Regions from separate parts of the Vreelandella subglaciescola genome, predicted to be linked through region 2. Evidence: predicted binding sites of a transcription regulator. Region 2 holds the regulator's gene; each other region holds the start of a gene.
The links. The regulator FNR, encoded in region 2, switches genes on or off when oxygen is low (the NO sensors DNR and NnrR bind a similar motif). The targets are predictions, from matches to a motif close to TTGATNTANATCAA.
Positions count from the first base shown of each region.

Region 1: a site for FNR is predicted at 5,591-5,604, ahead of ccoM (cytochrome c oxidase subunit CcoM). Genes of this name have one in related genera too.
Region 3: a site for FNR is predicted at 5,875-5,888, ahead of dsrO (sulfate reduction electron transfer complex DsrMKJOP subunit DsrO). Genes of this name have one in related genera too.

Region 1 is NZ_LT670847.1:544,428-554,422, reverse strand. Features, by position in the region: gene B5495_RS02535 (DNA topoisomerase 3) at 1-242, opposite strand, end outside; gene B5495_RS02530 (ABC1 kinase family protein) at 363-1,613, shown strand; gene B5495_RS02525 (SEC-C domain-containing protein) at 1,739-3,556, shown strand; gene B5495_RS02520 (AmpG family muropeptide MFS transporter) at 3,540-4,910, opposite strand; gene B5495_RS02515 (FKBP-type peptidyl-prolyl cis-trans isomerase) at 5,032-5,553, shown strand; gene ccoM (cytochrome c oxidase subunit CcoM) at 5,681-5,824, shown strand; gene B5495_RS02510 (DUF1328 domain-containing protein) at 6,031-6,186, shown strand; gene B5495_RS02505 (lytic transglycosylase domain-containing protein) at 6,254-6,859, opposite strand; gene B5495_RS02500 (proline--tRNA ligase) at 6,856-8,586, opposite strand; gene B5495_RS02495 (glycerophosphodiester phosphodiesterase family protein) at 8,788-9,552, opposite strand; gene B5495_RS02490 (MurR/RpiR family transcriptional regulator) at 9,549-9,995, opposite strand, start outside.
Region 2 is NZ_LT670847.1:2,510,246-2,520,240, forward strand. Features, by position in the region: gene B5495_RS11670 (hybrid sensor histidine kinase/response regulator) at 1-1,072, opposite strand, end outside; gene B5495_RS11675 (hypothetical protein) at 1,160-1,684, opposite strand; gene B5495_RS11680 (sodium:solute symporter family protein) at 1,772-3,574, opposite strand; gene B5495_RS11685 (DUF4212 domain-containing protein) at 3,581-3,841, opposite strand; gene B5495_RS11690 (DUF294 nucleotidyltransferase-like domain-containing protein) at 4,174-5,988, shown strand; gene ttcA (tRNA 2-thiocytidine(32) synthetase TtcA) at 6,121-7,041, shown strand; gene fnr (fumarate/nitrate reduction transcriptional regulator Fnr) at 7,048-7,800, opposite strand; gene hemN (oxygen-independent coproporphyrinogen III oxidase) at 7,882-9,261, opposite strand; gene B5495_RS11710 (sulfite exporter TauE/SafE family protein) at 9,345-9,995, opposite strand, start outside.
Region 3 is NZ_LT670847.1:1,050,353-1,060,347, reverse strand. Features, by position in the region: gene ilvD (dihydroxy-acid dehydratase) at 1-724, shown strand, start outside; gene B5495_RS04930 (molybdopterin dinucleotide binding domain-containing protein) at 740-3,862, opposite strand; gene nrfD (NrfD/PsrC family molybdoenzyme membrane anchor subunit) at 3,855-5,027, opposite strand; gene dsrO (sulfate reduction electron transfer complex DsrMKJOP subunit DsrO) at 5,011-5,787, opposite strand; gene B5495_RS15080 (helix-turn-helix domain-containing protein) at 6,090-6,371, opposite strand; gene purE (5-(carboxyamino)imidazole ribonucleotide mutase) at 6,544-7,044, shown strand; gene B5495_RS04905 (5-(carboxyamino)imidazole ribonucleotide synthase) at 7,099-8,214, shown strand; gene B5495_RS15000 (sensor domain-containing diguanylate cyclase) at 8,681-9,995, shown strand, end outside.

The sequences.
Region 1 (9,995 bases), 1.1 Mb from region 2:
CGCGCCTTGGGGCGCGGCACGTGCTTGAACGCGGCCGGGGCAATGGGCAGGCGGTCCAGCTGCCAATGTTTGTCGGCGGCGTTATAGGCCTCGGGCGGCGCCTGCTCCAGCAAGTGGCCCAAACACCATGTGACCACGGTGTCACCGGCGTGCAGGGCGCCGTCTTCCCGCCGGGCACGCTCGGGCAGTGCTTCGGCAATGGCCCGCGCCAGGCTGGGCTTTTCGGCAATAATCAAACGCATGGCAAAAGCTTCTGAGCAAAAGGCCATGATAACAGAGCGCGCGAGCGCGTTGGTCGACCTTTGCTTTTGTCTTCTTTTCGTATAGCTTTTGTATGACATATTGCGATCAAGGATTCAGCCATGCGTGAACATGGCAGAACGCGCCGGCTATTCGGCCTCGGCGCGCGCACCGGCGGCACGCTGTTGAAGAACCGCATGGGCGGTAGCGCCGACTGGAACTCGCTGGGTGAGGCACTGTTCGACGGACTTTCCGAGCTGCGCGGCCCGGCCATGAAGCTGGCACAGATTGTCGCCCAGTGGGACGACGTGTTGCCGCCGGAGCTGGCCGACCAGCTGGCGCGCCTGCAGCGCCAGGCCGAGCCCATGCCCTGGCCGCGCATCCGCGAGACGCTTCAGGCCGAGTACGGCGATCTCGACGCCCACTTTCGCCATATTGAACCGCAGCCTTTTGCCAGTGCGTCCATGGGTCAGGTACACAAGGCCATCACCCAGGAAGGCGATACGCTGGTGCTCAAGGTGCAGTACCCCGGCCTTGCCGACGCCCTGGAAGGCGATCTTCGCCAGGTCAGACGAATGATGCGCCTGGGCCGCTGGCTCAAGGTGTCGGCGTCGCGACTGGACGCGCTGTTCGAGGAGCTGGCCGCGGGGCTGCGCGACGAGCTGGACTATCGCGCCGAGGCACAAACACTTGCCCGCTACCGGGAGCGCTATCGTCACGAGCCGCGGCTGCGCATCCCCGAGCCGGTTGAGGCGCTGTGCGGCGAACGCGTGCTGGCCATGCGCTATCTCGCCGGCACACCGTTGGACGAAATGGCCGACGCTGACGGCGTGGTGCGCCAGCAAGTGGCTGCCACCCTGGCCGACTGGCTGACCGAGGAGCTGTTTACCTACGGCGAGTTGCATGCCGACCCCCACGCCGGCAACTTTGCCGTGGACGCCGAGTCGCGGCTGATTATCTACGACTTTGGCGCGGTGGTCGCGGTGCCCGAAGCTCGCCTGGCGGCGATGATGGCGCTGCTGGAAGCCACGCTTGCCGGTGACCCCATGGCCATGGATGACGCCATGCTGGCGCTCGGCGGGCGCAAGGGGCAAGGGGCGCCGTTGGCCCTGTATCGCCAGGCGGCCGACGCCGTGGCGCCGCTGTTTGCTCCCGGCGAGCAGGATTTTGCCGATGTGCGTGTTCACCGTGGCCTGCGCGAGCTCTCGCCGCGGGTGTGGGCGGCCATGGACCGCCTGCAGCCGCCGGCGGACACGCTGCTGCTGTCCCGGGCGCTCAACGGCCATTACTGGAACATGGTGCGTCTGGGCGCTCGGCTCGACATGCACCGGCGCTGTCAGCCGTTGCTGAGGTGGGCGAGCGCCCGCCGTTGAAGCGTTGACACGCTGGCGTTTAATCCCCGTGCCTACTCCTGCGTAGCCGCCCGCGGGCATGCTAGACTACGGCGCTTTACTTAGCGGCGCTTTTCGCGCTGGCTCAAGACGATATGGAGACGGCAATGCTGGCGGTATGGGTTGATCAGCTGCTGGGTTTTGCCTCTGAGGCACTCTCGGCAATCCGGCAAAAAGAGCACTACCCCGACTTCATGATCTGGGTGCGCGCCGAGGGCGGCGATTATTTCAACGGCGACTTTGCCACGGCGCAGGCGCTGGCGCCGGTGTTATGGTCGCAAACGCCGCTGGAGCGGCTGGCATTTTCCGGCGAGCCGCTGGCCGAGCCGGGGCGCAACGAGCCGTGCTGGTGCGACTCGGGGCGCAAGTACAAGCAGTGCTGCTACCCCGTTGATTTCCCCACCGAGATCCCCGAGCAGATGATGTGGATGCTGTCGCTGCGCGAGTGGAAGGGCGCCACGCTCAAAGCCGCGCTACAAAGCCGGGAAGCACCCGCGCAGGCGCTGCTGGAAGCCGGTTTGATTGCCGCGGAAAGCGGCCAGACCGGGCGTTCGATGCAGATCCTCGAGTCGCTGTTTGACGGCCGCGACTGGTCACGCCTGCCGGAGCAGGCCGAGCCGGCGTTCGAGATTCTGCTCGACCTGTTCCAGGAGCGCGGCTTTACCCGCAAGCGCACCGAGCTGCTCGACGAAGTGCTGGAACGCGGCCCACTGTTTTTGCGCGGCGTCGCGCTTGAGCGGCTGTGTCTGATGCACTTGGATAACGATGATCTGGACAGCGCCCGGGCGGCGTTTGTTCGCGCGCAGCAGGCGCTGCCTGATTCGCCGACGCTGGCTTACATCGAGGCCATGCTGCTGCTCCATGAGGGGCATGAGCAGGAAGCCAAAGAACGCGCGCATTTCTGGTACCGCCGGCTGGTGCGTCAGGGCGATCTCGACGAAGATCAGCTGGCGTTTCTGGCCGCGCTGGCCGATAACCCCGGCGCCACCTTGGCCGATCAGCTGTTAAGTGCCGAGGAAGACCTGGCCACGCCGCTGATCGGGCTGCAGTCATTGCTGGCCGCCTTGCATACCGCGCCCAAGCTTGAGTTTCAGGCGCAGGCGGAGACCGGGCGGCTCGAGTATCACGAAAACTCTCGCGAGGCCACGCTGTTTGCCGCCTGGCACGAGCAGTTTCAGGTGCTGGTGGATACCGATGTGGCGCTGGGCTTTCGTGATGATCCCTGGGGCAACGCCATTGAGTGGATGTCGGCGCTGTGCGCGCACCCCGAATGGCTGGACTCGCCCCAAGTGGTCCAGGACCTGACGCTGGCGCTGACCAGCCGTTTTGGCAGCCTGCCGTGGATGGCGCCGAGCCTGCTCGAGCCGCTGGCGCTGCGGCTATCGCGCTGGCTTGAGCAGGCGCGCGCCGAAGGCGACGGCAGCCTGTGTTGGGACGATGCCAATAACGCGTTTTTGCTGCGGATCGGTCTGGCGCTGGTGGTAGGCATGGAGCGCGGCGCACGCCAGCATTCCCGCCAACTGGCCGAGGAGCTTTTGGCCATCAATCGCGAAGACAGCCTTGGCCTGCGCGAGCTGGTGCTTGACCAGCTGCTGCGTGACGAGCGCAACCGCGATGCGCTGACGCTGGCGGACGCCGCGGAAGACGACGGCTCGCTGTGGCTCAATATTCTGCTTGGGCGCACGTTGGCGCTGTACCGCTTACAAGAGTGGGAACAGGCCGAAGAAGCGCTGGGTGACGTCAAGCGCCACAGCCGCTACGCGCTGGAGATGCTCTGCACCGAACACCCGCGCCCGGCCTTGCCGGGGAAAGACGGGAGCATGGCACCCGGTACGCGCGCCGAGGCCTGGCAGTACCGCACGCTGATGCGCGATCAGTGGCGGGTGACCCCCGGCGCGCTGGAGTGGCTCAGCGAGCGCCGCTAGCGGCAGGCTTGCCGTAAAGGTCGCGATCACGGTTGACCCACACGGCAAGCATGACCGCGGGAATCCCCAGCAGCGAGGCCAGGATAAAAAAGCTCGCGTAGCTCTGGGCCTCGACCAGCAGCCCGCCAAAGCCGCTTAAAAACTTGCCGGGCAGCGTCATCAACGAAGAAAACAGCGCGTACTGCGTCGCGGTGTAGGCGCGCGACGTCAGGCTGGATAAAAATGCGATGAATACTGCGCTGGCCAGGCCATTGGCCAGATTATCGCCGATGATGGTCACCACCAGCATGGGCAGCTGATCGCCCATCAGGGAAAGCGCGGCAAACAGCAGGTTGGTCAGCATCGTCAGCATAGCCCCCACCACCAGCAGCGGCCCGATACCGTAGCGAACCACCAGCAGCCCGCCGAGCATACCGCCGCCAATACTCATGGCAATGCCGAAAATATTGGTGACGCTGGCAATGGTGGCCAACGAAAACCCCAGGTCGATATACAGCGGGTTGGCCATCGACGCCATGGCCAGATCGCTGATGCGAAACACCGCGATAAACGCCAAAAGCCCCAGCGTTTTCATGCCGTGACGCACAAAAAAGTCGGTGAACGGGCAGACGATGGCGCCGATGATCCAGGCCACAAAGTGCCGCCAAAGGCGGGGCTGGTGGCGACTGTTGCGCAAAAAAGCACGCACCCGGGGTTCCAGCACGGGTTTGCCGCTGCCTGTCATTCGCGCAGGTTCGGGGCGCACCAATACCGTGAGCATACCCACACCGACCAGCGCAGCCATGGTCAGATAGGCCGCGTGCCACGAGACGGTGGCGGCAATGTAAAGCGCCCCGGCGCCGGCGGCCAACAGCCCGGCGCGGTAGCCGATGATATAGGTCGAGGCCATGGCGGCCTGCTTGTCATCGTCGGCCGACTCGATACGAAAGGCGTCAATCGCGATGTCCTGAGTGGCCGAGCCAAAGGCCACCAGCAGGGCGAACCCCGCCACCCAGCCCAGATTACCCATCGGCGGCGTCGCGGCAAGGCCCACCAGTCCTGCAGCGATGACCGCCTGCGCCAGCAGCATCCAGCTGCGGCGTTGGCCCAGCGCGCGCGTCAATAGCGGCAGCGCTACGCGGTCGACCACCGGCGCCCAGAAAACCTTGATCGAATAAAGCATGCCTATCCAGGCGAAAAAGCCGATGGCAGCCACTTCCACACCGGCACTTCGCAGCCACGCGGAAAGCGTCGAGAACACCAGCAAAAACGGCAGGCCGGCGGAAAAGCCCAAAAACAGCATGGTGATAACCGGGGCGCGCCAATAAACCGCCAGTGATGCTCGCCAGCTGCGCTGGGCGGCGGGGATGGGCATAGACAGGCTCCTGAACTTGGGCAAACGGCTAAAATACGCGAGCACCGACAGCTGTTAAACTGCGCTGCTTGAAGAACACGTGGAATCAAACGTCCGCTAGCTTACCGGAGAGGAGTTTTGTATGTCGATTGCCGCGCACCGCGTTGTCACGCTGGACTACGTATTGAGTGACCACGTATCAAGTGACGGTCAGGGAGACGTGCTGGACGATTCCGCCGCGCGTGGCCAGCCGCTTGAGTACCTGCACGGCCACGAGAACATTGTGGCAGGGCTTGAACGCGCGCTGGAAGGCCAGCCGGAAGGCGCCGAGCTTAGCGTTACCCTGATGCCTGCTGATGCTTACGGCCTGCGCGATGAAGCGCTGGTGCAGCAGGTAGGGCGTAGCGCCTTTGGCAGCGCTGAGCTGTCACCCGGCAGCCGCTTTCAGACCGAAGGCGAGGCCGGCCCGCAGATTGTTACCGTGCTGGCAGTAGACGGCGAACAGATAACGGTGGATACCAATCATCCGCTGGCCGGGCGTACGCTGCGTTACGACGTGCGCGTGCTGACGGTGCGCGATGCGACCCGTGCCGAGCTTGCCAAGGGCCATCCGCTGGCGCCGGAAGTGGCTGCCTCAAGCGTTGAAGATCGCAAGGTTCTTTAAGAAGTTTGGCCTGAAAAATAGCGCGCTAAAGGTAAAGATGACGTGGATCAATTAGCCATGCGGCGTCTTCCCGATGAGGTGCAAGGGTTGATCCACGTCAGGTTTTGTCCGTCGTTTGTTGCCTAGTATGAGGGCAACACATCGCGGCGGGAGCAAGACTATGTATTGGGATGATGCAGTAATATTCGGGTTGGTCACCGTCGGCATGATGATTGTTTTCATGGCCGGTTGGGTGGGTTTCATTGTCCGCGATCATCGTCGTAAAAAGTAGGTTTATCAGTCGTCAGGGAGGAGGCCGAAGTAAAACCTGAATTCAGGCAACCAAGGCTTCCAGTCGCCGGTTCTTCGGAGCCGGCATTTTTTTGCGTGGGTATGAAGCGAGAGTAGATAGAATTGACAGGCATTTACTCATGCGGTTACAACTAAAGGAGAGCAGCATGTACCGGTGCGTGAATGCCCATTCAAAAGGAGTGACTCATGTTAAATAACGCTGTGGTGTTTCTGATCATTGCCATTATTGCTGCCGTATTTGGCTTCGGTGGTATCGCAGGCGTTGCCGCGACGATTGCCAAGGTTCTCTTTGTTATCTTCCTTATCCTGTTCGTGGTGTCGTTAATTAAAGGCAGGAAGTAGAACAGGCTGACGCCTGAGTGCGCCGGAAAACGATGCCCCCAGATGTTCATCGCGGTTGGGCAGGAGGTCAGAGTGAGAGAGGTAAGTGCCAGCGCGCTTGCCAAGCATTCATTACGCGTTCCGGATACCGGGTTTTACCCAGGCTACCGTTATAGCGTGCCAGTGCCCGGGTAAAGTCGCCGTTCTCCCTGGCCAGATAGTGGGCAAGAATGGTGCAGCCGTAGCGCAGGTTGCGCGACGGCGCCTTGAGGTCATCGGCGGCAAGCCCCAGCTCGGCGATCCAGAAAGGCATAATCTGCATTAACCCCACCGCGCCGGCGGATGACACCACCGCTGGCCGAAAACCACTTTCTACCTCGATTAACGCCAGCACCAGCGCCGGTGGCAGCCCGGCAAGCCGGGCTTCGCGGTAGACGCGTTCAAGCAGGCGTGCGCGCGCCTTGGCGCTCGGCATAAACGTTGCCAGCGGGCGGTCCATCTCAGTGTGAAAACGGCGAATCTCAAGTTGCTGAAGGGCGCTGGGTTGCGCCGCGCCAAAGGTCGGCTGCACGTCGGCACGGGCCGCGCCAACGCTCAGCGCGGCGCATATTGCAGCGGCGCCCAGCCATACGGCCGGGCGTCGTTTGCTGTGCGTGACCGGTTTACCCGGATCAGCAAGATCGGCTTTTCTCACGCAACATTCGCACAAGCTTTCGCACGCAAAAACTCCACGATCTGATCGGCGGGGGTCATGGTGACGTCGCTGTCGCGGCGGCCCTTGTATTCAAGCTCGCCTTTGTCCAGCCCGCGATCGCCAATCACCACGCGATGGGGAATACCCATCAGCTCCAGGTCGGCAAATTTGACGCCCGGGCGGGTGTCGCGGTCGTCCAACAGCACGTCGAGCCCGGCGTTGGTCAGCGTCTGATAAAGCCGCTCGGCTTCTTCGCGTACGCGCTGGGACTTGTGCGCATTCATTGGCACCAGCGCCACCTGAAACGGGGCGAGGGCGTTGGGCCAGATAATGCCGGCGGCGTCGTGATTCTGTTCGATGGCAGCGGCTACCACGCGCGTCACGCCAATGCCGTAGCAGCCCATCCACGGATGGCTGGTCTTGCCGTTGTCGCCGAGCACCGTGGCGTTCATGGCCTCGGAATATTTCTGCCCCAGCTGGAAGACGTGGCCCACTTCAATACCGCGCTTGATGGCAAGCGTGCCCTGGCCGTCCGGCGAGGGATCGCCTTCGACCACGTTGCGCAGGTCGGCCACCTCGGGCAGCGCGGCGTCGCGCTCCCAGTTGATGCCAAAGTAGTGCTTGTCGTCCACGTTGGCGCCGGCGCCAAAGTCGTGCATTAGCGCTACGCTGCGGTCGATGATGATTGGCAGGTCAAGATTGACCGGCCCTAGCGAGCCCGGGCCGGCACCCACTGCGGCACGGATTTCCTCTTCGCTGGCCATGGCCAACGGGCTTGCCACCTGCGCCAGATTCTCCGCCTTGACGTCGTTGAGCGTGTGGTCGCCGCGAATAATCAGCGCGACCAGCCCGTCTTCGGCGGCGTGCACCATCAGCGTCTTGACGGTTTTTTCGATGGGCAGCTCAAACTGCTCGACCAGCGCGGCGATGGTCTTGGCATCCGGCGTATCGACCAGACGTAGTTCTTCGGCGGGCGTGGCGCAAGTGGCCTCGCTGCCCACCGGAGCGGGCAGCGCCTCGGCTTTTTCCATATTGGCGGCGTAGTCGGAGCCGGTCGAGAAGACGATGTCGTCTTCGCCGGAGTCGGCCAGCACGTGAAACTCGTGGGAGCCGGTGCCGCCAATCGAGCCGTTATCGGCAATCACCGGGCGGAAGTCCAGCCCCAGCCGGGTGAAGATGCGCGAATAGGCGTCGTACATGCCCTGATAGGTCTGCTTGAGCGACGCCTCGTCAACGTGAAAGGAGTAGGCGTCCTTCATGATGAACTCGCGCGAGCGCATCACGCCAAAACGCGGGCGGATCTCGTCACGGAACTTGGTCTGAATCTGGTAGAAATTCATCGGCAGCTGCTTGTAGCTGGCGATTTCCTTACGCACCAGATCGGTAATCACTTCTTCGTGCGTGGGGCCCACGCAGTAATCCCGCGCGTGGCGGTCTTTCAGGCGCAGAAGCTCGGGGCCGTACTGTTCCCAGCGGCCGGACTCCTGCCACAGCTCGGCCGGCTGTACCGCGGGCATCAGCACTTCCTGAGCGCCGGCACGGTTCATTTCTTCGCGCACAATGGCCTCGGCCTTGCGCAGGGTTTTCAGCCCCAGCGGCAGCCAGGTGTAAAGGCCCGAGGTGAGCCGGCGGATCATCCCCGCGCGCAGCATCAGCTGATGGCTGATCACTTCGGCATCCGCCGGGGTTTCTTTCATGGTGGCAATTAAAAGTTGGCTGGCGCGCATGACGAGTTACGTTCCTTAAGCTGGCAGACGGTTAACAGAAAGCACAAACACAAAGCGCTGACGACAGAGTGCCGGCAGCGTGGAATGCGGGCATTGTACGGTGAAGCGTGGAACGCGGCAAAGAAAGTACGGTGAAGCGTGGAACGCGGCAAAGAAAGTACGCTGAAGCGTGGAACGCGGCAGAAACCCTCGGCACAGCGGCTAACCGGGCGGCATGAAAACGGTCGGATTATCGCTGATCACGCTACTCACGCCCCATTGCCAGCGCGGCGCAAACGCCACGGGATCGTTGGCGGTGTAGCACATTACCGTAACGCCTGCCCGATTGAGCGCTGCCAGCGAGGCAGCTTTTACGTAACGCCAGTCCAGGTGCACGCTAAAGGCGCTGATAGCGTTGCACCGGTGCGGCCAATCGCAGGGCAGGCGTTTGGCCAGAAGCCCCAGTGCCAACGCCTGTGGCGGGGCCATGGCTCGCGCGGCGGCAAGTGCCGGCTGGCTGAACGACGAGACAATCAGGCGTTCGGGCGGCAACGCGGCCAGCACCTCGGGGATTATTCGTTGCGTCAGCGCCAGTGGGTCATGGCCCTTGTTGATTTTGAGCTCAAGGTTTAGCCCCATGTTGAGCGTGTTTAACAGCGCCAGCATCTCCTCGAGGCGCGCCATGCGTTCGCCTTGAAACGCCGCGCTAAACCAGGCACCCACGTCGAGGCGCTGGGCGCTTTCCCGGTCAAGCGCGGCGAGGGCGGAGCTGCCGTTCGAGCAGCGTTTGACGTCGCGGTCGTGCCAGATCACCGGCGTGCCGTCGCCCAGCAGCTGTACATCAAGCTCCACCCAGCGGACGCCAGCCTGGTGCGCGGCGCGCACGGCGGCCAGCGTATTTTCCGGGGCGCGGGCGCTATAGCCGCGGTGGGCGATAACCCGGGGCACGCTGATAGCCGGATGGGCAGGCAGCTCGGGTGGCATCATTCGACGTAGGCTCCCAGCGCGCGCATGCGCTGTTCAAAGTGGGTCACGTTATCGACCAGCTCAGCGGGGCCCTGGGCCACGCACTCCGCGAGTATGGCCTCGATCAGCGTAATGGCGGCAAGGATCGAAGGAAAAAAATGCGGCGTGTCACTGGCCAGAGTGAATACCAGATCAGCTCCCGGCACCAGCGGCGAGCGCATGGTGTCGGTGATGACGATGGATTTGACGTCGCTCTGGCGGGTGATTTCAAGTGCTTTCAGGGTTTCGGCGCAGTAGGGGGCAAAACCGAAGATGACGGCGGCGTCCTGCTCGCCGAAAGGCGCAAGCTCGGTCAGCAGCCCGCCTTCAAGGCCACGCACCAGCGCGATGTTGGGCATGGCGATGCGCCCGACATAGGCAAAGTGGTAGGCACAGGCAAAGGTGTCGCGAAAGCCGATCACCGC
Region 2 (9,995 bases):
TGGAAATCATGATCGACACCGCCACGGCAGCCACAATCACCATGCTGGTCGAGGCGGAAAAGCCGCCGATAAACGTCAGCAGCGTTAGCCATTCGTGGCCCGAGGCCATGGAGAGCGCGAGGACATACGCATCCGGCTCAACGCCACTGTCGCCGAACAGCCACAGCCCCGCGGCGGCCAGCGGCATGACGAAAAAGCCCACGGCAAGCAGGTACAGCGGAAACAGCCAGCGTGCCCGCTGGGCATCGTCGGGGTGGATGTTTTCGACCACGGTGACGTGAAACTGGCGCGGCAGGCAGAAAATCGCCAGCATGGCGAGCAGCGTCTGCGCCCAGAAGCCGTGGGCGAAATCCTGCTCGGTCAGCTGACGTTCGAGATCGAGCTGGCTGTCGGCGTAATGCATCAGCTCGCCGAGGCCGTCGAACATGCCCCATGTCACCACGGCGCCGAGAATGATGAAGGCGGCGAGCTTGACCAGCGACTCGAAGGCCACGGCATGAATCAGGCCTTCATGGTGTTCGGTGGCATCGGTATGGCGGGTGCCGAATAAAATCGCGAACAGCGCCATGACGCAGGCGATGTAAAAGGCGGCGTCGCCAAACAGCGGCGCGCGCGGCCCGCCGGCTTCGCCGGTCAGAATGCTGAAGGAAGACGCCACGGCTTTCAGCTGCAGGGCGATATAGGGCAGCGTGCCGACCAGTGCGATCAGGCTGGCGAACACCGCCAGTGACTGCGCCTTGCCGTAGCGCGAGGCAATAAAATCGGCAATCGAGGTGACGTTCTGGTGCTTGGCCACGCGGATCATCTTGGCGAGTATCGGCCAGAACAGCAGGAAGGTCAGGATGGGGCCGACAAAAATACTGGCGAATGACCAGCCCGACGTCGCCGCCTGCCCCACGGCACCGTAAAACGTCCACGAGGTGCAGTAAATCGCCAGCGCCAGGCTGTAAATCAGCGGCCGGCGGCGGCTGGCGCCGTGAGTATGCGCCCGGCGGTCGCCGTACCAGGCAATGCCGAACAGTATCGCAATATACCCAAGCGATACCGCGATAAGTAGCCCCGCGTAAAACATCCAACGCTCCCGCCGTGGCGCAAAAACGCCCATTCTAGGCGAAATGGGCGTGGGCGTCAGGCCGGAGTGGCGGGTTGGAGGGCGGGTTTACACTTCGTGTGCCGGCTGGCACGCGGTGGTATAGAGTTTGGCGCCTTCGCGCAGGGTGCGCAGGGCGTTAAGCGCGGGCTTTCCAGTGGCATCATCCAGCGGCACCAGCTCGCGGTTGTCGCAGTTGAGCAGGTACGGCGTGGGCGTCACTACGTCGGCGTAGTGGCGCTCAAAATGGTAGACAATCAGCTCAACAACGGGTGTTTGGCCGCGCGCGTTATGCGTCATGCCGTCACGATCCACGGCGCTGAACTCGGTCACCATGGGAAAGGCCAGCGTCCAGGGACGCCAGATCATGCTGTCGGTCTGGCTGGAAATAACCACGGCGCTGGCAGGCAGCTGCTGGCTTTTAAGCTCAAACCAGCTGTATTCCGCATTGACCTGATAGCCCAACATGCCGAGGCCGGCGCATACCGGCACGATCCACTTGGGCAGACGTTTGCCGCTCAGCGTGCGCAATACAAGGCCGATACCCGCAGCGCCCAGGCCCGAAAAAACGGCGGCGATCAAATGCCAGATCATGGCGTATCCTCTGTGAAAGAAGGCGGGCTTCCGTATGGAAGCCCGCTTGGTCTGGGTCGAAACATTTCAAGGTCGAGTCATTATAAATCAGTGACTCATGTGTGTCGCACTGCCAGCCCCTTTCGGGTAGCGCACGCTTTCGACCAGGTCCTGAATGGCCTGCGGCGGTGCGGCGGTCACGTTGGACACCACGAAGGCAACCGCGAAGTTCATGATCGCCCCCAGCGCACCGAAGGACTGCGGCGAGATGCCCATGACCCAGTTATCCGGCGTGTTCGCCAGCATGTTGGTGCCGGGGATAAAGAACCAGCCAAGGTAGGTGAAGATATACAGCAGCGTGGTCAAAAGCCCGGTCAGCATGCCCGCGACGGCACCGTGGTTGTTGATGCGCTTGGAGAAGATACCCATCATCAACACCGGGAACAGCGACGCACCGGCAATACCGAAGGCCAGCGCCACGGTTTGTGCGGCAAACCCCGGCGGATTGAGCCCCAGATAGGTCGCGAGCAGAATCGCCCCGCCCATGGAGATCCGTGCGGCCAGCATTTCGCCTTTTTCGGAGATGCGCGGGTTGATCGTGTTCTTGATCAGGTCGTGGCTGATGGCCGAGGAAATCGCCAGCAGCAGCCCGGCCGCGGTAGACAGCGCTGCGGCAACCCCGCCGGCGGCAATCAGGCCGATGACCCAGGGCGGCAAGTTGGCAATCTCGGGGTTGGCGAGTACCAGGATGTCGTTGTTGACGGAAAGCTCGTTACCTTCCCAGCCACGCTCGGTGGCAGTGCCGGTAAAGGCTTCGTTAGTGTCGTTGTACAGCTGGATGCGGTCGTCGCCGTTCTTGTCCTCGAAGGTGATCAGGCCGGTGTGTTCCCAGGCGCGGATCCAGTTGGGGCGGTCTGCGTAAAGGATGGGGCTGCTGGCTGCGGCGTCGTAGTCTTCGACCTGCTCGCTCATGTCGGGGTAGATAGTGGTCATCAGGTTCAGGCGCGCCATGGAGCCGACGGCCGGTGCCGTGACGTACAGCAGCGCGATAAACACCAGTGCCCAGCCCGCCGACCAGCGTGCATCAGCCACCTTCGGCACGGTGAAAAAGCGGATGATGACGTGGGGCAGCCCGGCGGTACCCACCATCAGCGAGAGCGTGAACAGCACCATGTTGAGCTTGTTGTCCACGTCGCCGGTGTAGGCGTTGAAACCCAGCGCGGTCACCACCTGATCCAGCTTGTCGAGCAGCGGAATGCCGGACTCGACGTGTGTGCCGAACATGCCGAACATGGGGATCGGGTTACCGGTCAGCTGCATGGCGATGAACACGGCCGGAATGGTGTAGGCAATAATCAGCACGATGTACTGGGCGACCTGGGTATAGGTAATGCCCTTCATGCCGCCAAATACCGCGTACAGGAACACGATCAGCGCGGCAATCCAGATGCCCGCGGTATTGGACACTTCCAGAAAGCGCGAGAAAGCCACGCCGGCACCGGTCATCTGGCCGATGACGTACGTCACCGAGGCGGTGATCAAACAGACCACGGCGATCAGCCGCGCGGTGCTGCTGTAGAAGCGATCGCCGATAAAGGCCGGTACGGTAAACTTGCCGAACTTGCGCAGGTAGGGCGCGAGCAGCATGGCAAGCAGCACGTAGCCGCCGGTCCAGCCCATCAGGTAGGTCGAGTTGGCGTAGCCGCCGGCGGCCAGCAGACCCGCCATGGAGATGAACGAGGCCGCCGACATCCAGTCGGCGGCCGTCGCCATGCCGTTGGTAATGGGATGCACGCCGCCGCCGGCGACGTAGAAGTCCTTGGTGGAGCCGGCGCGCGCCCAGATGGCGATGCCGATGTAGAGCGCAAACGACGCGCCAACAAACAGTATGTTGATCGTAAACTGGTCCATGCTGGCTTACTCCCCGAGGTCGTATTTTTTGTCGAGCTGATTCATCTTCCAGGCGTAGAAGAAGGTCAGCGCGATAAACGTCAGGATTGAGCCTTGCTGGGCAAACCAGAAGCCAAGGTCAGTCCCGCCGACGGGAATACCCGCTAAAAGCGGGCGAAACAGGATGGCACAGCCGTACGACACGAAGGCCCAGACGATCAGGCAGCCGAAAATGGTGCGTACGTTGGCTTTCCAGTATGCAGCAGCGTTGGAAGTATCATCTGCCATGGCGTTGCTCTCCGTTTGTGATTGTTAAGGTTTGGAGATTGCGGTGAGTGAACAGTGCCAGGGTTGTGCGGCCGTGCCGTTCAGAAGCACAGTTTTTAACCGGGCGAAGACGGCGCGACAACCCTGCATTACGTGCTTTCATACTGGCCAAAAAACGTCAAAAAGAAATCCAGACTTTGGTCTTTAAACCAACGTCTTGACTGCTGATGGCGGGCTGGAACGGTCGCTGTGAGGATAGCCGTGGCGAATGGCTATGACGATAGTATAGGTGTCGGTACGGGCACAGACGTCGATACTCTGGGGACGCCGTTTCCCTTTTTGCCGAGGTATGCATGGTCGATGTCGAGCTTTCCCAACCTCCCTTTACGCTGCTCGACGCGGCGGGCCGTGAACATGCGCGCCGCGGCATGGATATTGCCTACTTCGACCGCGACGAAATCATTCTGGATACCGGGCAGGCCGGCGAGTCGCTGTTTTTGATCCATCAGGGTGAGGTCGCCGAAGTGGACCCGACGCTGCCGCAGGCCACCGCGCGTATCGGCCTTTACACGGCGGGTGACCTGTTCGGCGCCATCAGCATGATCAACGGCCAGAGCCGCTATCGCTTTATCGCCGAGCAGGACTGCCTGTGCTATCTGTTTCCCAAGGTGCTGTTCCAGCAGCTGTGTCGGGCGTATCCCGAGTTTGACGGTTTCTTCCGCCAGTCACTGGCGCACAAGGCGCGCCGGCTGATGGAAAAGCGTGCCGAAGGCGGCGTGACCATGGCCGGGTTCATGCTGGCGCAGGTTAGCGCCTGCATGCGCGCCCCCCAGCGCATCAAGGCCGATGCCGATATCGCCAGCGCGGTGACGCAGCTTAATGAAAGCCACGCCGATAGCCTGCTGGTCGAGCGGGAGGGCGCGTGGGGCATGCTGACCAAGACCGATCTGCTCAACGCGCTGGTGGTTGACGGATTGCCTCAGCAAAGCCCGGTCGGTGATATTGCCCGCTACCGTCTGATCACGGTAACGCCCGGCCAGTACCTGTTCGAGGCGCTGGTGATGATGACGCGGCATAAGGTCTCGCGGGTGGTGGTGCTTGACGGGCAGGCGCCGGTGGGCGTGGTCGAGCTGACCGACGTGCTGAGCTACTTTTCCAGCCGCAGCTATGTGGTGAGCCTGCAGATCGAGCAGGCGGACGACCTGCATTCGCTGGCCGCGGCCAGCCGGCGAACGCCGGAGCTGGTCAACGCGCTGATGGCGCAAGGCGTCAAACTGCGCTTTGCCATGGAGCTGTTGGCCGCGCTGAACGGCCGTATTATCCACAAGGCCTGGCAGCTGTGCGTCGCACCGCGCTACCACAATGACAGCTGCCTGATAGTGATGGGCAGCGAAGGGCGCGGCGAACAGATCCTGAAAACCGATCAGGACAACGGCCTGATTCTCGACGATGCGCTGGAATGGCCCGAGGTCGGCAGCGCCATGCGCCAACTGACCGATACGCTGGTCACGCTTGGCTACCCGCCGTGCCCCGGCAACATCATGGTCTCCAACCCCGAATGGACGGGGAGCGTCAGCCAGTGGCAGGCGCGTATTGCCAGTTGGGCCGCCGCCCGGGACGGCGACAGCCTGATGAAGCTGGCCATCATGCTGGATGCCCACGCGGTCGCGGGTAACCCGTCGCTCCTCGAGCGCGTGCGCCAGACGCTGTTCGAGCACTGCGCCAGCGATGACCTGCTGCTGTCCTACTTTGCCCGGGCAGCGCTGCGTTTTTCGACGCCGTTGACGCTGTTTGGCTCGCTGAAAAAACCCCAGCACGGCATTGATATCAAAAAAGGCGGCATTTTTCCCATTGTCCACGGCGTGCGCACCATGGCGCTTGAGCGCTGTATTACCGCCACGTCAACCTTTGAGCGGCTGGAGGCGCTGGTGGTAGACGGCCGCCTGAAGCGCCGCTTTGCCGATGACGTTGGCGAGGCGCTGGCGCTGTTTACCGAGCTGCGGCTCAAACGCCAGCTGGAAGTGCCCACGGCTGACGGCCAAAGCCGCGATCGCGTGGTGGTGCAGACGCTGTCGTCGCTGGAGCGCGACCTGCTGCGCGAGGCGCTGCATATCGTCAAGGATCTCAAGCAGCGCCTGTCGCACCGCTATCACCTGGAGTATTCCTGAAGCGAGATGAAGGGGGAGTTGGTGGGGTAGCGCCGGGTATTGTTACAATGGCCGCTATCAGAGCGGCGCTTTCCTGTTCTATCACAGCGCTGCTTTCCCCATTTTCTTCACTATCGACCGCGCAGACTTCCTATGCCGCATTCTGACCCCGTGCAATCCCTTGATCCCGCTGCGTACGCTTCCGCGCCCGAGGCCACCGCTGCCAATGATGCCGCGACCACTGAGGCGCAGCACAAACGCGACTTCAACAAGCTGCAAAAACGTCTGCGGCGCCAGACCGGCAACGCCGTGATTGACTACCGCATGATCGAGGAAGGCGACAAGATCATGGTGTGCCTGTCAGGCGGCAAGGACAGCTACACGATGCTGGACATGCTGCGCAGCCTGCAGCGCAACGCGCCGATCAGCTTTTCGCTAGTGGCGGTGAATCTTGACCAGAAACAGCCGGGCTTTCCCGAGCACGTGCTGCCCGAATATCTGGATAAACTGGGCGTTGATTACCATATCCTCGAGCGCGATACCTACTCGGTGGTCAAGGAGAAAACCCCTGAGGGTAAAACCACCTGCGCGCTGTGTTCGCGCCTGCGCCGCGGCTCGCTTTACGGCTTTGCCGAGGAGATCGGCGCGACCAAGGTAGCGCTTGGCCACCACCGCGAAGACATTCTGGAAACGCTTTTCCTGAACATGTTTTTCGGCGGCAGCTTAAAGGCGATGCCGCCCAAGCTCTTGTCCGACGACGCTAAAAATATCGTCATTCGCCCGCTGGCCTACTGCAAAGAGGCCGATATTGCCGAGTTTTCCCGTCAGATGGCGTATCCGATCATCCCCTGCAACCTGTGCGGCTCGCAGCCCAACATGCAGCGCCAGAACGTCAAGGCGATGCTCGACGATTGGGATAAAAACCATCCCGGCCGGCTGGAAAGCATGTTCAAGGCGGTGACCAACGTCGCCCCGTCCCAGCTTGCCGACCGCGAGCAGTTTGATTTTGAAAACCTTGAAGCCAAGCAGGAAGCGGCGCTCTCCGAGCGCATTCAGGCGTTCAACGTAGGCTGATGGCGTTCAGGAGGACGCGACCTCCTGGATGTCTTCCTCGGCCAGCGCCAAAAGCTGCGGCATGCCCAATATGTTGACTTCACGGCCGGAGACGGCCACGACGTTTTGGCTTTGGAAGCGGCTTAAAATCCGGCTGACGGTTTCCACCGCGAGGCCTAAATAGTTGCCGATATCCGCGCGCGCCATCGACAGCCGGAAGCTGTAGGGCGAATACCCGCGGCGGCGAAAACGATCGGACAGGGTGATCAAGAAGCTGGCCATGCGCTGGTCGGCGGTTTTGCGCGAAAGCAGGCGCATCATGCGGCGGTCTTCGCGCATCTCTTTGCTCATGCTGCGATACAGCTGGGCGCGAAGTTCGGGCAGTTCTTCAGATAACAAGTCCAGCCGGTCAAAGGGAATCTCGCATACGGTGGTGGTTTCCAGCGCCACCACGCTGCCGGGGTAGTGTTGTTCGTCGATACCGTCGAGGCCCACAAGCTCGCTGGGCAGATAGAAATTGGTCAGCTGATCGTTACCGTTACCTTCGATCGTCACCTGTTTGAGGCTTCCCGAGCGCACGGCGAAGACGCTGGTGAATGCCTCGCCCTGACGAAACAGCGGCTCGCCTTTTTTGAGCGGTGCGCGCCGTCGAATGATGGCGTCAAACTGGTCCATGTCCTCAAGCTCAAGAGCAAGCGGCAGGCACAACGAACTCAGGCTGCACGTCTGGCAGCGGGTTTCATGCAACAGGGGGCGCCGACGGCTGAGATATTCGGGCATGGATTCCTCCGTGAAGTGGGTCACGGCGCCATTATGCGAGTAAGCGCCGGCGGCCCACAAGCCACCAGCGCTGTTTTGCCGCTAAAGATAGGCATCAAACGCCGCGGCCAGCTGACGCAGCACCAGCCGCCCCGCCGGCGTGGCCGTAATGACTTCTCCGCTGTGTTCGGTCAGCCCATCGCGCGCCGCCTCGGCAAGCTTCTCAAGCGCCCGGGAAAAATAACGCGGCGCATCAATCTGAAAGCGCTGGCCGAGTGCGGCCAGATCCAGCCGGCCGTCGCACATCAGCCGCTCGATAGCATCCCGGCGAATGCGATCGTCACGGCTCAGGCGCAGGCCGCGCGCGGTGGCCAGTTGGCCTGAATCCAGCGCGTTTTCGTAGTGGCCAAGACGGGTAGGGTTTTGCGCATAGACGTCATCAACGCGCGATATGGCCGACACCCCCAACCCCAGCAGGTCGCAGTCGGCGTGGCTGGTATAGCCCTGAAGGTTGCGCTGCAGGGTGCCGTTGTGGCGGGCCGTGACCAGGCTGTCGTCGGGGCGGGCAAAGTGATCCATGCCGATGTGCACGTAGCCGGCCTGACCCAGGCGCTCAACGGTGGCGTGCAATATGGCCAGTTTTTCTGCCGCTGAAGGCAGGTCGGCGGCGTTGATCCTTCGCTGAGAGGCAAACTGCTGTGGCCGGTGCGCGTAGTCGGTCACCGCAATGCGCGCCGGATTCAGCTCGATGATCTGTTCCAGCGTGGCGGCGAAGCTGTGCGGGGTTTGCCGCGGCAGGCCGTATACCAGATCCAGGCTCAGCGAACGAAACCCCAGGCGGTGTGCCTCTTCCATGAGCGTTTCGGTCATGATCCGTGGCTGCACGCGGTTGATTGCCTGCTGGACGTCAGGGTTCAAATCCTGCACGCCAAGGCTGATGCGGTTGAAGCCGAGCAGCTGCAAATGGCGCAGGGTGAAGACATCAGCTTCGCGCGGGTCGACCTCGATGGCGTAGTCGCGTTCGGGCGCAGACGACAGCCCGAAGCGCGCATCCAGCCGGTCGAACAGGTCACTCATCTGGCCAAGGCTCAGAAACGTCGGCGTGCCGCCGCCCCAGTGCAGCTGTTCGACGGGGCGCGCGGTATCCAGATGGCGGGCGGTCAACACCATTTCGCGGTCCAGCCGCGATAGGTAAGCCTCGGGCAGCGTGGTGTCGTGGGTGGGAAACCGGTTGCAGGCGCAGTGAAAGCAGCTTTTGCGACAAAACGGGAGGTGCACGTAAAGTGACAGCCCGCGGCCGCTGGCGTTGCTGCGCTCCAGCGCCCGAGTCAAGTTCGCGGCGCCAAACTGATCGGTGAAGGCGCGTGATGAGGGATAGGACGTATAGCGTGGGCTGACGCTTGCGTAGCGTCGCAGTAGCGCCTCATCTCGGGCAGCAGGCAGCGCTGCGGTACCGACAGACAAGGGGGCAGCGCTGGCCATGGCAACAACTCCGGTTGGGAAGACGAAAGAACAACAGCGTTATCCTAGCGTCGGTCCGTGATGAAGGAGTTGAGCTATATCAATTAAGCGCCGGACATTCCTGACATGCCGGCCATGTGATAAAGCGACCACAGCTGCCACAGGGCGAAGGAAATGATGCACAGCGCGGCGATGCTGCGCGTGGCCGGATGGCGGATGAGCGCGCTGAGCTGGCGCGCAGCAAAACCGGTGGCTAAAAGCGCCGGCAGCGTGCCCAGCCCGAAAGCGCCCATGAGCAGCGCGCCACGCACGGGTTCGGCAATGGCCAGGCTCCAGGCCAGCATGGAGTAGACCAGCCCGCAGGGCAGCCAGCCCCAGACCGCGCCCAGCGCAAACGCCTGGGGCAGTTTGACCACCGGCATCAGCCGCCGGCCAAACGGCTCGATATGACGCCAGATGCGGCGCCCCACGGCTTCGACCTTGAGCAGCCCTTTCCACCAGTTGGCAATGTAAAGCGCCATCAGGATAAGCATGATGGCGGCAAAGACCTGCAGCGTCATGCGCGCCGCCGGGGCGATGGAAAACACCGTACCCAGCGTTGCCACCAGCGCGCCGGCGATCATATAGCTGGAAATGCGTCCAAAGTTATAGCTCAGCAGCAGGCCGGATAGCCGGGCGGGATGGCGCATGCTGGGCGGCACGGCAAAGGTCAGCGCGCTCATGATGCCGCCGCACATGCCGATGCAGTGGGCGCC
Region 3 (9,995 bases), 1.5 Mb from region 2:
GCTTGTCGCCATCGGCGGGATTCAGCCGCTGATGAAGCTGCTGCTCGAGGCGGGCCTGCTCCACGGCGACTGCCTGACCGTGACCGGCAATACCCTGGCCGAGAACCTCGCCGACGTTGCGGGCTACCCCGACGCCCAGGAAATCATCGCGCCGCTGGACAAGCCGGTGAAGGCGGAAAGCCACCTGCGCATTCTCCACGGCAACCTCGCCCCCGAGGGCGCGGTGGCCAAGATTACCGGCAAGGAAGGCACGCACTTTCGCGGTACGGCGCGGGTGTTCAACTCTGAAGAGGAGGCTCAGGCGGGAATCAACGACGGCACCGTGGTCGCCGGTGACGTGGTGGTGATTCGCTACGAAGGCCCCAAAGGTGGGCCGGGCATGCGCGAAATGCTCACGCCGACCTCGGCCATTATGGGGCGCGGGCTGGGCAACGACGTGGCGCTGATTACCGACGGGCGCTTCTCCGGCGGCAGCCACGGCTTTGTGGTGGGCCACGTCGCGCCTGAAGCCTTTGACGGCGGCCCGCTGGCGCTGGTGGAAGACGGCGACGTGATCACCATCGACGCCGAAGCCAACACCATCGATGTGGCAATCGGCGGCGAAGATATTGAGCGCCGCCACGCCGCGTGGCAGCAGCCCGCGCCGCGTTACACCAAGGGCGTGCTGGCCAAGTATGCCAAGCTGGTCAGCTCGGCCAGCACCGGTGCGGTCACCGACGAGTAACCGCTATTTCTTCAGTTATCCTTCAACAAAGCTGACACGGATGGGCAGCCCCTGGCGCACGGATGCGCCGCTGACTCCTTCAAGCCAGGTGCCGGCGACCTTACGGGTCGGGTCGGCAAAGCCCAGATCGTTGATGTTGACCCCGGCACCGACCCAGTCGTTGCCGGCAAACGGCTGGCCGTCGATCAGGTGCTCGCTGGCACCCAACTCGGTATGGCCGAAGCTGTGCTCGATACCCAGCGCCCCTTTCATCACGCCGTTGCTGACCAGCGCCAGCGCCAACACTTCGCCGCCGGGGCTTTCGATGCGCACGGTATCGCCGTGTTTCACCCCCACCCGTGCGGCGTCCTCGGTGTGCATGAGTACCGGGTTATACGGCTTGATCATGCGCAGCCGCTCCAGGCCGATGGCGTAGGAGTTCATCACGTTGGACTTGTACGAGAATGCCAGCAGCGGCCATTCTTCCTCGGTATAGATGTCGCGCATCGGCGTGCCGTCGGCAAAGCGCGGCGCCTGGAAGCACGGCGTACCCGAGAGGCGCTCGCCGGTCTGGCTGTTGATCGTGGTGCCCACCTGGGGGTTGTACACGCACAGCGCCCGCGACCAGGCGTGCCCCAGTTTTTTGCCTTCGCCGAGGGCGGCGCTGTGGTCTTCAAAGCGCCCGCCGCGGGCGTACAGGTAGGCCACCCGACCACGTTCGTTTGCCGGCAGGGTGCGGGTCAGATGCGGCAGCAGCGGTTCGATGCCGCTGTGCAGGGCGTCGCTTGTGTTGATCTCGGGCAGCGGCTCGTCCATGTGCGCGATGTTAGCCGCCGCGCGCAGGAAGAAATCCTCGGCGCGGTGGAGCGGATACAGCTTGCCGTCGGCGCCGGGAATGGCGTCGTCGCCAAAGCCCGGCAGCCCCAGCCGCTTGGCGGTGGCAATGAAGAAGCTCTCCATGCTGATGGGTTCGCCGTCGGCGGTCTTGTCCTGACGCGGCTCGATAATCGGCCAGCAGGCGGTGGTCATCTTGGTCAGCGTACCGCTCCACGCGCCGGTAAAGCCCCAGACCTCGTACATCACCGAATCGGGCACGATGTAGTCGGCAAAGCGGTTGGTTTCGTTGATAAAACCGTCGATGGCAACGTAAAGCCCGAGGTGTTTCGGGTCCTTGAGCTTGTCGATGATGGTTTTATACAGCCCGGCCTGACCGTACAGCGGGTTGGCCATGCAGCCGATAACCGCCTTGATCGGATAGGGGTAGCCGTCGAGCGCCGAGGCCAGCTGCTCGGTCAAAATCGGCGGGGCGAGCGGCCGCCAAGGCGCTTTGGCCGGGTAGGGGTTTTTGCCGGCGTCGACCTTGCGCTGATACTCGGCGGTGTCTTCGTAGGCAAAGCGCGTGCGCGAAACGAACACGCCCTTGGGGCCGCGTTTGCCAGGGAAGTCGGCCAGATCGTAGCGCGGCCCTTTGCCGGTGCCGTTGAACTTGCCGCCGCCCAGCGCCGCGCCGCCCTGGCGGTTGAAGCTGCCCGCCAGCAGGTTGAGCATCATCAGCCCATAGGCGCCGTAAAAACCGGTGGCCGACATCATGCCGCCGTGGGTGTCGACCACGGCGTCGCGGCCGTAGGCGGCAAAGCGCTCGGCGATGTGCTTGATCATGCGGGGGTCGATGCCGCAGTGCTCGGCGTAGTCTTCAAGGCTGTGCTCGTTGGCGGTCTCGCGCAGCTTGGTCAGGCTGCTTTTGACCCGAACGGTGCTGTCAGGCGTCTCGCCGCTGCCCGGTATCACTACCTCGCGCTCGACGAAAAGTTCGGCCTTGCGCACATCGCGGCTGGGCTTCAGTGCGCCGTTGCTGTCCACTACCATGACGTCGTCGGCGTCGCTGCCGGCTGCAATGCTGCCTTCAAGTTCGCCCATATCCGAGCGGCGCAAAAAGTGGCCGAAGCGCGGATGGTCTTTGCTTTCGATCACCAGATGGGTGGCGTTGGTGTGGCCGTTTTCGCCCGCGGCATCCACCGCTTCGGGGCTGGGCATGGCGAGGTAGTCGGCGGCGTAGGCTTCGTGTGCGATTAGCCACTGGATCATCGCCATGGCGAAGGCGGTGTCGCTTGACGGGCGGATTGGCACCCAGCGGCTGCGATCGCCGGCGGAGTGGGAGGCGCTGGCGTTAAGCCCGGGGTCGATAACGACGTAGTCCAGCGTGCCTTTGGAACGCGCCTCGGCCAACAGCCGGCCCTGACGTTTGAACGGGTTGCCCGCCTGGCTCGGTGCGGTGCCGATGAACAGCGCAAACTTGGCGCGGGTGTAGTCGGGTTTGACGTGGGCAAATTTGGCCATGTCGTCCATCAGTGCGCCCGAGCCCATGCGGAACGCGAGCCCGCAGTAGGAGCCGTGGTGGCCGTAGTTGCGCGTGCCGAAGGCATTAAAGCCAAAGCGTTTGAGAAGCGCCGAACGGCCGTAGTCGGTCGCTTCCATCAGCAGCAGCTGGTTGGCTTTGGGGCCGTACTCGGGGTTGGCGGCATCGACGGGTTCGTCGTGGTTATGAATCGCGCGCAGGCCGTCGACCTGACCTTCGCCGAACAGGTCGCCGCCTTCGCAGATTTCTTCGATCAGCGTCTCGAAGGAGATGCGCTCCCAGCGCCGCTCGCCGCGCTCGCCCACGCGCTTTAGGCAGTGCTTGACGCGGTGGGGGCTGGTGATCTGGCCGATCATGGCGTTGCCCCGGGCGCAGGCGGTAGACCGGCCGGCAAGCCCCTGGTCTTGATAGGCGCTGACGTTTTTCAGCGCCTCGATCACCGGTGTGCGCATGGGCAGGTGCGGCTCGCTGGATAGCGGATGGTAAGGGTTGCCGATGGTGCGCAACACCTCGTCGCTATTGTTATCCACACGTACCCGCACGCCGCACTTGGTGGTGCAGCCGTAGCACACGGTAAAGGCCGTGCGCTGGTCGGGGTTCAGGGTCAGCTCGCCGGACTCGAGGTCGACGCTATATTCCGGCGCCAGCGAATTGCCGTGGATGGGGTGGTTGGGTTTTTCCCCTGCGCTTCCGCTAACGCCCTTGGCCATTTTGACCAGCGGGCCCGAGTAGCCGACGGCAAAGGCGGCGGCACCGCCGGTCGCGGCAGCGCCCTTGAGCAGGCGACGACGTGAGTTATCCATGGCGGGGAGCTCCTTGTGAAGCGGCGGAAACGGAAATGTTAGAGGCAGGGGCGTCGCGCTGCGGATCGAGCGAGGCCTCGCGCCAGGGCACGAACAGTTCGATCAGCAGCAGGGCGGTAAGCCACAGGCCGAAAATGCCGATGATGCCGGTCAGCCCGTAGGAGCCGAAAGCGACGTGATAGTCGTGAAAGCCGGCGCTGTTGCGGGCAACGGTTTGCACGTTCATCAGCACTACCCAGCGGAACATCCACGCCACGTGCAGCGCCAGCAGGCCCAGCACCCAGCCAAAGGCTTTGCGCCGAGCGGGGGTGCGGCGCACGACAAAAGCGAGCGCGGCCAGCAGAACGCCGGCAATGCCGCCTTCGATGGCGGTGCTACGCCAGGCGGCACTTTGGTCAATGGAATCCAGCGCGGCTGCGACCGAGCCGGAGACGGCGTTGGCACCGTCGAGAAACCAGGTCAGCGCGATAAAGCCCGCGACCACGCAGGCGCCGACCATGATGGCGAGCATCTGCCGGTTGGTGTCGGCTTGGCGCATGCCGGAAATCCGGTTGAGCAGCAAAATCAGTCCGCAGGCGCCAACGATGCCGGTGGCCACGAACATTGGCGGCAGCCAGATGGTGTGCCACAGCGGGCGGCCTTTGACGATAGCGACTTCGGCGCCGGTATAAATCATCATGCCGACGGAGGTAGCAAGCGCGGCGAGCCCGACCAGCACCATGATCTTTCGCGAGACCTGCCAGTCGCCCCAGGCGATCCAGCCGGCAATGAGTGAAAACCAGCCGTCGTTTTCCTGGCTGCGCGCTTTAAGCGCCGGGCGCCAGGCCAGCCAGGCCAGCAGCACGGTGCTCGCCAGATGTAGCGGCAGCAGAAAGCTGCCGAGCGACATCCACGACCAGGGCGTCGGATGGGCGTAGAAATGCCAGAAACGCAGCGGCTGGTGCAGGTCGGCGAGCAGTGCCACGGGTGCTACCAGCGTGGTCGACACGCAGGCCAAAAGCGCCAGCCGTGAGGTGGCCAGCCAGTGTTTCTTGCCCAGAATAATGCCCGGGGCTGCAATCCATAGGCTGGTGTAAGACAGCGCGATCAAAAAGAAGTACTGCACCGCCCAGGGGTACCAGGCAATGCCGTAGCGCGGCACGACAACCTCAGTGACCAAACTCATAGCCCAACTCCTTGCCCGCTTCGTTGATGACGTTCCAGATGCCGGGTTCGGCGTCGGGGCGCTGGGTAAAGCGCTCGTCCATCCCCAGATAAAACACTTGGGGCAGAGTGCCTTTTTCGGGCTGCAGCACCATCAGCTCGTCGCGGTGCTTGTCCATCAGGCGGCTGATTTCGCTTTCGGGGTCGCGCATGTCACCGATGATGCGTGCGCCGCCCACGCAGGACTCCACGCACGCCGGCAGCAGCCCGGCTTCCAGACGGTGGGCGCAGAAGGTGCATTTGTCCGCGGTCTGGGTCTTTTCGTTGATAAAGCGCGCGTCGTAGGGGCAGGCGTTAACGCAGTAGGCACAGCCCACGCAGCGGTCGCTGTCAACCACCACGATGCCATCCTGACGCTGATAGGTGGCCTGAACGGGGCATACCGGCACGCAGGGCGGGTTGTCGCAGTGGTTGCAAAGCCTCGGCAGCATGAAAGTGGCGACCTCGCCGGTGCCTTCCTGCTCGACTTCAAGCTGCGAGACAATGGTGCGAAAGTTGCCCAGCGGGGCGTCGTTTTCGATATGACAGGAAACGGTGCAGGCCTGGCAGCCGATGCACTGGCGCAGGTCGATCAGCATGCCGTAGCGCTTGCTGGGATCGCCTTCGCGGCGTGGGGGCTGGTCGTTGATGCCGGCGCTGGCCACGCTGGACAAGGGAACCATCGCCGCGCCGGCGCTCAGGCGCGCCAGCTGGCCGAGAAGTGAACGGCGTATGGGGTCCATGGCGCCTCCTTGGTAGGGCAGCTCTGTTGGCTGCATCAATGAATCGTCGGGACAGGCCAAGGATACGCCGCTGATCAACGTTAAAAGTTGATACCCATCAAGGGTTTATCTCGGTATTTTTAATGCTGCCTTAATCTTCTGGAGTAAGCTTTTGTTTATAAAGATAAAACCGGTTGTTCTTTAAATAACGATGTTGGCCCGCTGACCGGGAGGAGCAGGCACAAAAAAACCAGCCGCGAGGGCTGGTTTTCGTTGTGAGGTCAGTCAATGTTGACCGTCTTTCTCGGGTCGTCTGTGTCGACTCAGTACAATGGCGCCTCCGGCTCCAGCGTGCGGCGCAGCACGTTAAGCTCATCGGCGTGCAGGTGTTCAAGCCTGCCGGCCAGTAGATCGCTTATCTTTTGCACGGGAAGTCCCGCGCGACGGGCGATTTCACGGCTGCCGAGATCGGAGATGGCAATTAGCCGGGTAATGATGCGCATCAGGCGCGTGCGTTTTTCCAATTCCCTGACGTCAAAATCGTCAGGGCTGGTTCGCGGAGGGTCGGTCAGTTCTGCATGGGCAGACGAACGTGCCGTACTCATGAGTCTCCATTGATGGGAAGTGGCACCGCTAACAATGCCGCTAAGCGGGCGGCTTTTCAATGCCCGGCCGAGGAAAATTTCGTTCTGTGCCGATGCCCGCAGATGGCGCCATGCTGGTAAACTGTGCGCCTTCATTTTTTTGAGTAACGCGAACCAGCCGGAGATCAATGCCATGGCGTCAGAAAGCCCACCCGTTGTCGGAGTGATCATGGGGTCAAAGTCGGACTGGCCGGTCATGGAACACGCGGTCGCCATGCTCGAGCGTCTGGGCGTGGCCTACGAGACTCGCGTGGTCTCGGCGCACCGCACGCCGGATCTGCTGTTTGACTACGCCAAAGGGGCGTCCGCGCGCGGTATTCAGGTGATTGTCGCCGGCGCCGGCGGAGCCGCCCACCTGCCGGGCATGGTGGCGTCACAAACCCCGCTGCCGGTATTCGGCGTGCCGGTGGAGTCCAAGGCGCTGAAGGGGCTTGATTCGCTGCTCTCGATCGCCCAGATGCCCGGTGGCGTCGCGGTAGGGACGCTGGCCATCGGAAAGGCCGGCGCAACCAACGCGGGGCTGCTGGCCGCGCAGGTGGTGGGGCTGGCCAATCCGCCGGTGCGTACCGCCGTCGAGGCCTTTCGCGCCGAGCAGACACAGGCGGTGCTCGACAACCCGGACCCGCGCCCCTAGGCGCTGGGCCTGACGTAACGACAACACGGGCAATGATATTTCCGGAGGCTTTACATGAACATTGGCATACTCGGTGCGGGTCAGCTCGGGCAGATGCTGGCGCTTTCCGGCTATCCGCTGGGCAACCGCTTCACTTTTCTGGATACCACGGGCGGCCACAGCGCGGCGATTGGCGAGATCATCAGCGACCCCGAGAACCAGCGGCTAAGCGATTTTCTCGATCGGGTCGACGTGGTCACCTACGAATTCGAGCATCTGCCGGTGGCGCTGCTGCGTGAGATCGAGGCGCATAAACCCGTCTACCCTAGCAGCCGCGCCATTGCCGTGTGCCAGAACCGCGTGGAAGAAAAAGCGCTGTTTGACCGGCTGGAGATTCCCACGCCCGAGTATCGTGTGGTCACCAATGCCGCTGAGCTGGAAAGCGCCGCGCGCACGCTGGGCTGCCCGGTAGTGTCCAAATCAGTGACCGAAGGCTACGACGGCAAAGGTCAGGCGGTGCTACAAACCCCCGATCAAGCCGCCGACGCCTGGGCGACCATTGGCCACGAAAAACTGATCGTCGAGGCGTTTGTCGATTTCATTCGTGAGGTGTCGATGATTGCCGTGCGTGGCCGCGACGGCGAAGTGCGCTTTTATCCGATGGCAGAAAACCAGCACGTTGACGGTATTCTGCGCTACTCCATCGCGCCGCTGCCGGATCTGGACGCAGGCGTGCAACAAACGGCCGACGGCTACATCCGTACGCTGCTCGACGAATTAGACTACGTCGGCGTGCTGGCGCTGGAGCTGTTCCAGACCCGCGACGGCAGGCTGCTGGCCAATGAAATGGCCCCAAGGGTGCACAATTCCGGCCACTGGACCATGGACGGCGCGGTGACCAGCCAGTTTGAAAACCACCTGCGGGCGGTGCAGGGGCTGCCGCTGGGCGAGACCCGCGCGCTGTCGCCTACCTGCATGATCAACGTAATTGGCCAAGAGCCTGAGAGCGTCGAAGTGCTGCGTCTGGCTGACGCTCATCTGCACCGTTACGGCAAAGCCGAGCGCGCCGGACGCAAGCTTGGGCATATCAACGTGGTGGCGCACGACCATGCCGCATTGAAAGAAAAGCTCGATGTCTGCGCGGCGTTATTGCCCGATGCGCCGGCGCCGGCGTTCAGCTTTGTGCCGTAACGACTTTACGATTCGCAACTGAGCGTAAAAGGCGCTACATATACAGGCTACGCCTTTATAGGCTAAGCCTTCGAGCACGCAAGGCCACACTATAAGAAAGCTGCGGCGTCGCCCCAAGTCCGCCATGCCTGAACGTCCTGCGTTCGGGCTGGGTTTATTGGTGGAAAAAAACCGCAGCACAGGAGTAATGCCAGTCAGTTAAGCTTTTCATCTGCCTGCCAACCGGTGTTGTAAGAGGCCGGCTCTACCCACACCCCGGGCACAAGCGCCGGGCGAAGCAGGCCCATGGCCTGCCGGCTAATATCCCAATTCAAAAATCGGTTCGTGAATCAACCTTAACTGATTGGCATTACAGCACAGGAGCCTTTATATGCCGCCGATGTCGCCTTTTTTCGCCGGATCGGAGCTGAGAGGAAAGCTGCGAGGGGATTTTAGCGAAGAATGCCGCCGAGACCATGAGCACACGGTGCAGCAATTACGCAGCGAAAAAGTCCACCTGCTTTACGAAAACCTGTGGCAGCCCGTTGTTCTGAGCGTGGTTGTCGCTGGCCTATTGGTGATTACCCTGTGGCCGGTGGTACCCGCCGCCACGCTGCTCGGTTGGCTTGGTGCGCTGTCTCTCGTTTCGCTACTGCGTCTGGGGCTTGCACACTGTTATGCGCGCCTGCCCAAAGAACAGCGTCAGCACCCGCGCTGGCTGTGGCGGTTTGCCATCGGGACGCTGGTAGTGGGCTGCGTATGGGGCGCGGGCAGCTTCTTGCTGTTTACTCCCGATCACTACGGCCAGCTGGCGGCACTATGCATTGTTTTCTCAGGTATTATTGCCGGCGGCGTTACCACGCTTTCGACTATTTGGTGGGTGGCCGCTTGTTTTTCCGTGCCGATCATTCTGCCTTTGCTGGCGCAGTTTTTCTGGATGGGCACGACGCTTTCCATGCTGCTGGGCACCATTCTCACGTTGTTTCTCGGGCTGGTATTGCTCACCAGTCGTCGGCTCAATCGTATTATCCACGCAAATATTTATTTGCGCGTTAGCATGGCGGCACGCGAGGTGCTGCTGCGGGAAAGCGAAAATCGCTATCGCTCGATTTTTCAGCACTCGCCCCTCGGCGTGCTGCATTTCAATCGTAAAGGGCGCATCACCGACTGCAATGCCAAGTTATTGGACGTGTTGGGCGTTGCCCGGGCGCAGGTCATCGGTTATAACCTGCTGAATGACGCGGCTAATCCGGCCGTTGGGCGTGCGGTTGGTAAAATGCTTCGTGGTGGCACGGGATACTATGAGGGCACCTACACGCTACCGGATGCCAGTGAAGGCACGCCGCTGCGGGCTTTTTTCAACGTGGTGCATAGCGATGGTCATCAACAGGTTGGCGGTATCGCCATCGTTGAAGACTTTACCCAGCGCAAGCGTCAGGAGGCGATCATTTATCGTCAGGCCTACTATGACGTGCTGACTGACTTGCCCAACCGGCGGCATTTTATCGAAGGCGTGCAGGCGCTATGGCAGCAGACGCCGCCGAGCCGGGGAATGCTGATGTTTCTCGATCTTGATCGCTTCAAGCTGATTAACGATACCCTGGGCCACGCCGCGGGCGATGATTTGCTGGTGCAGGTGGCAACGCGCCTGCAGGGCTGTTTGCGCCCGGACGATCAGGTCGCGCGGCTAAGCGGTGATGAGTTTGTTTTGCTGGCGTTGTTTGACGCCGATGCTGATGAGTCGGGCATTGAGGAACAGGCGGCCGCTTATGCCGCACGCGTTGAGCGAGCGCTGGGCGCTG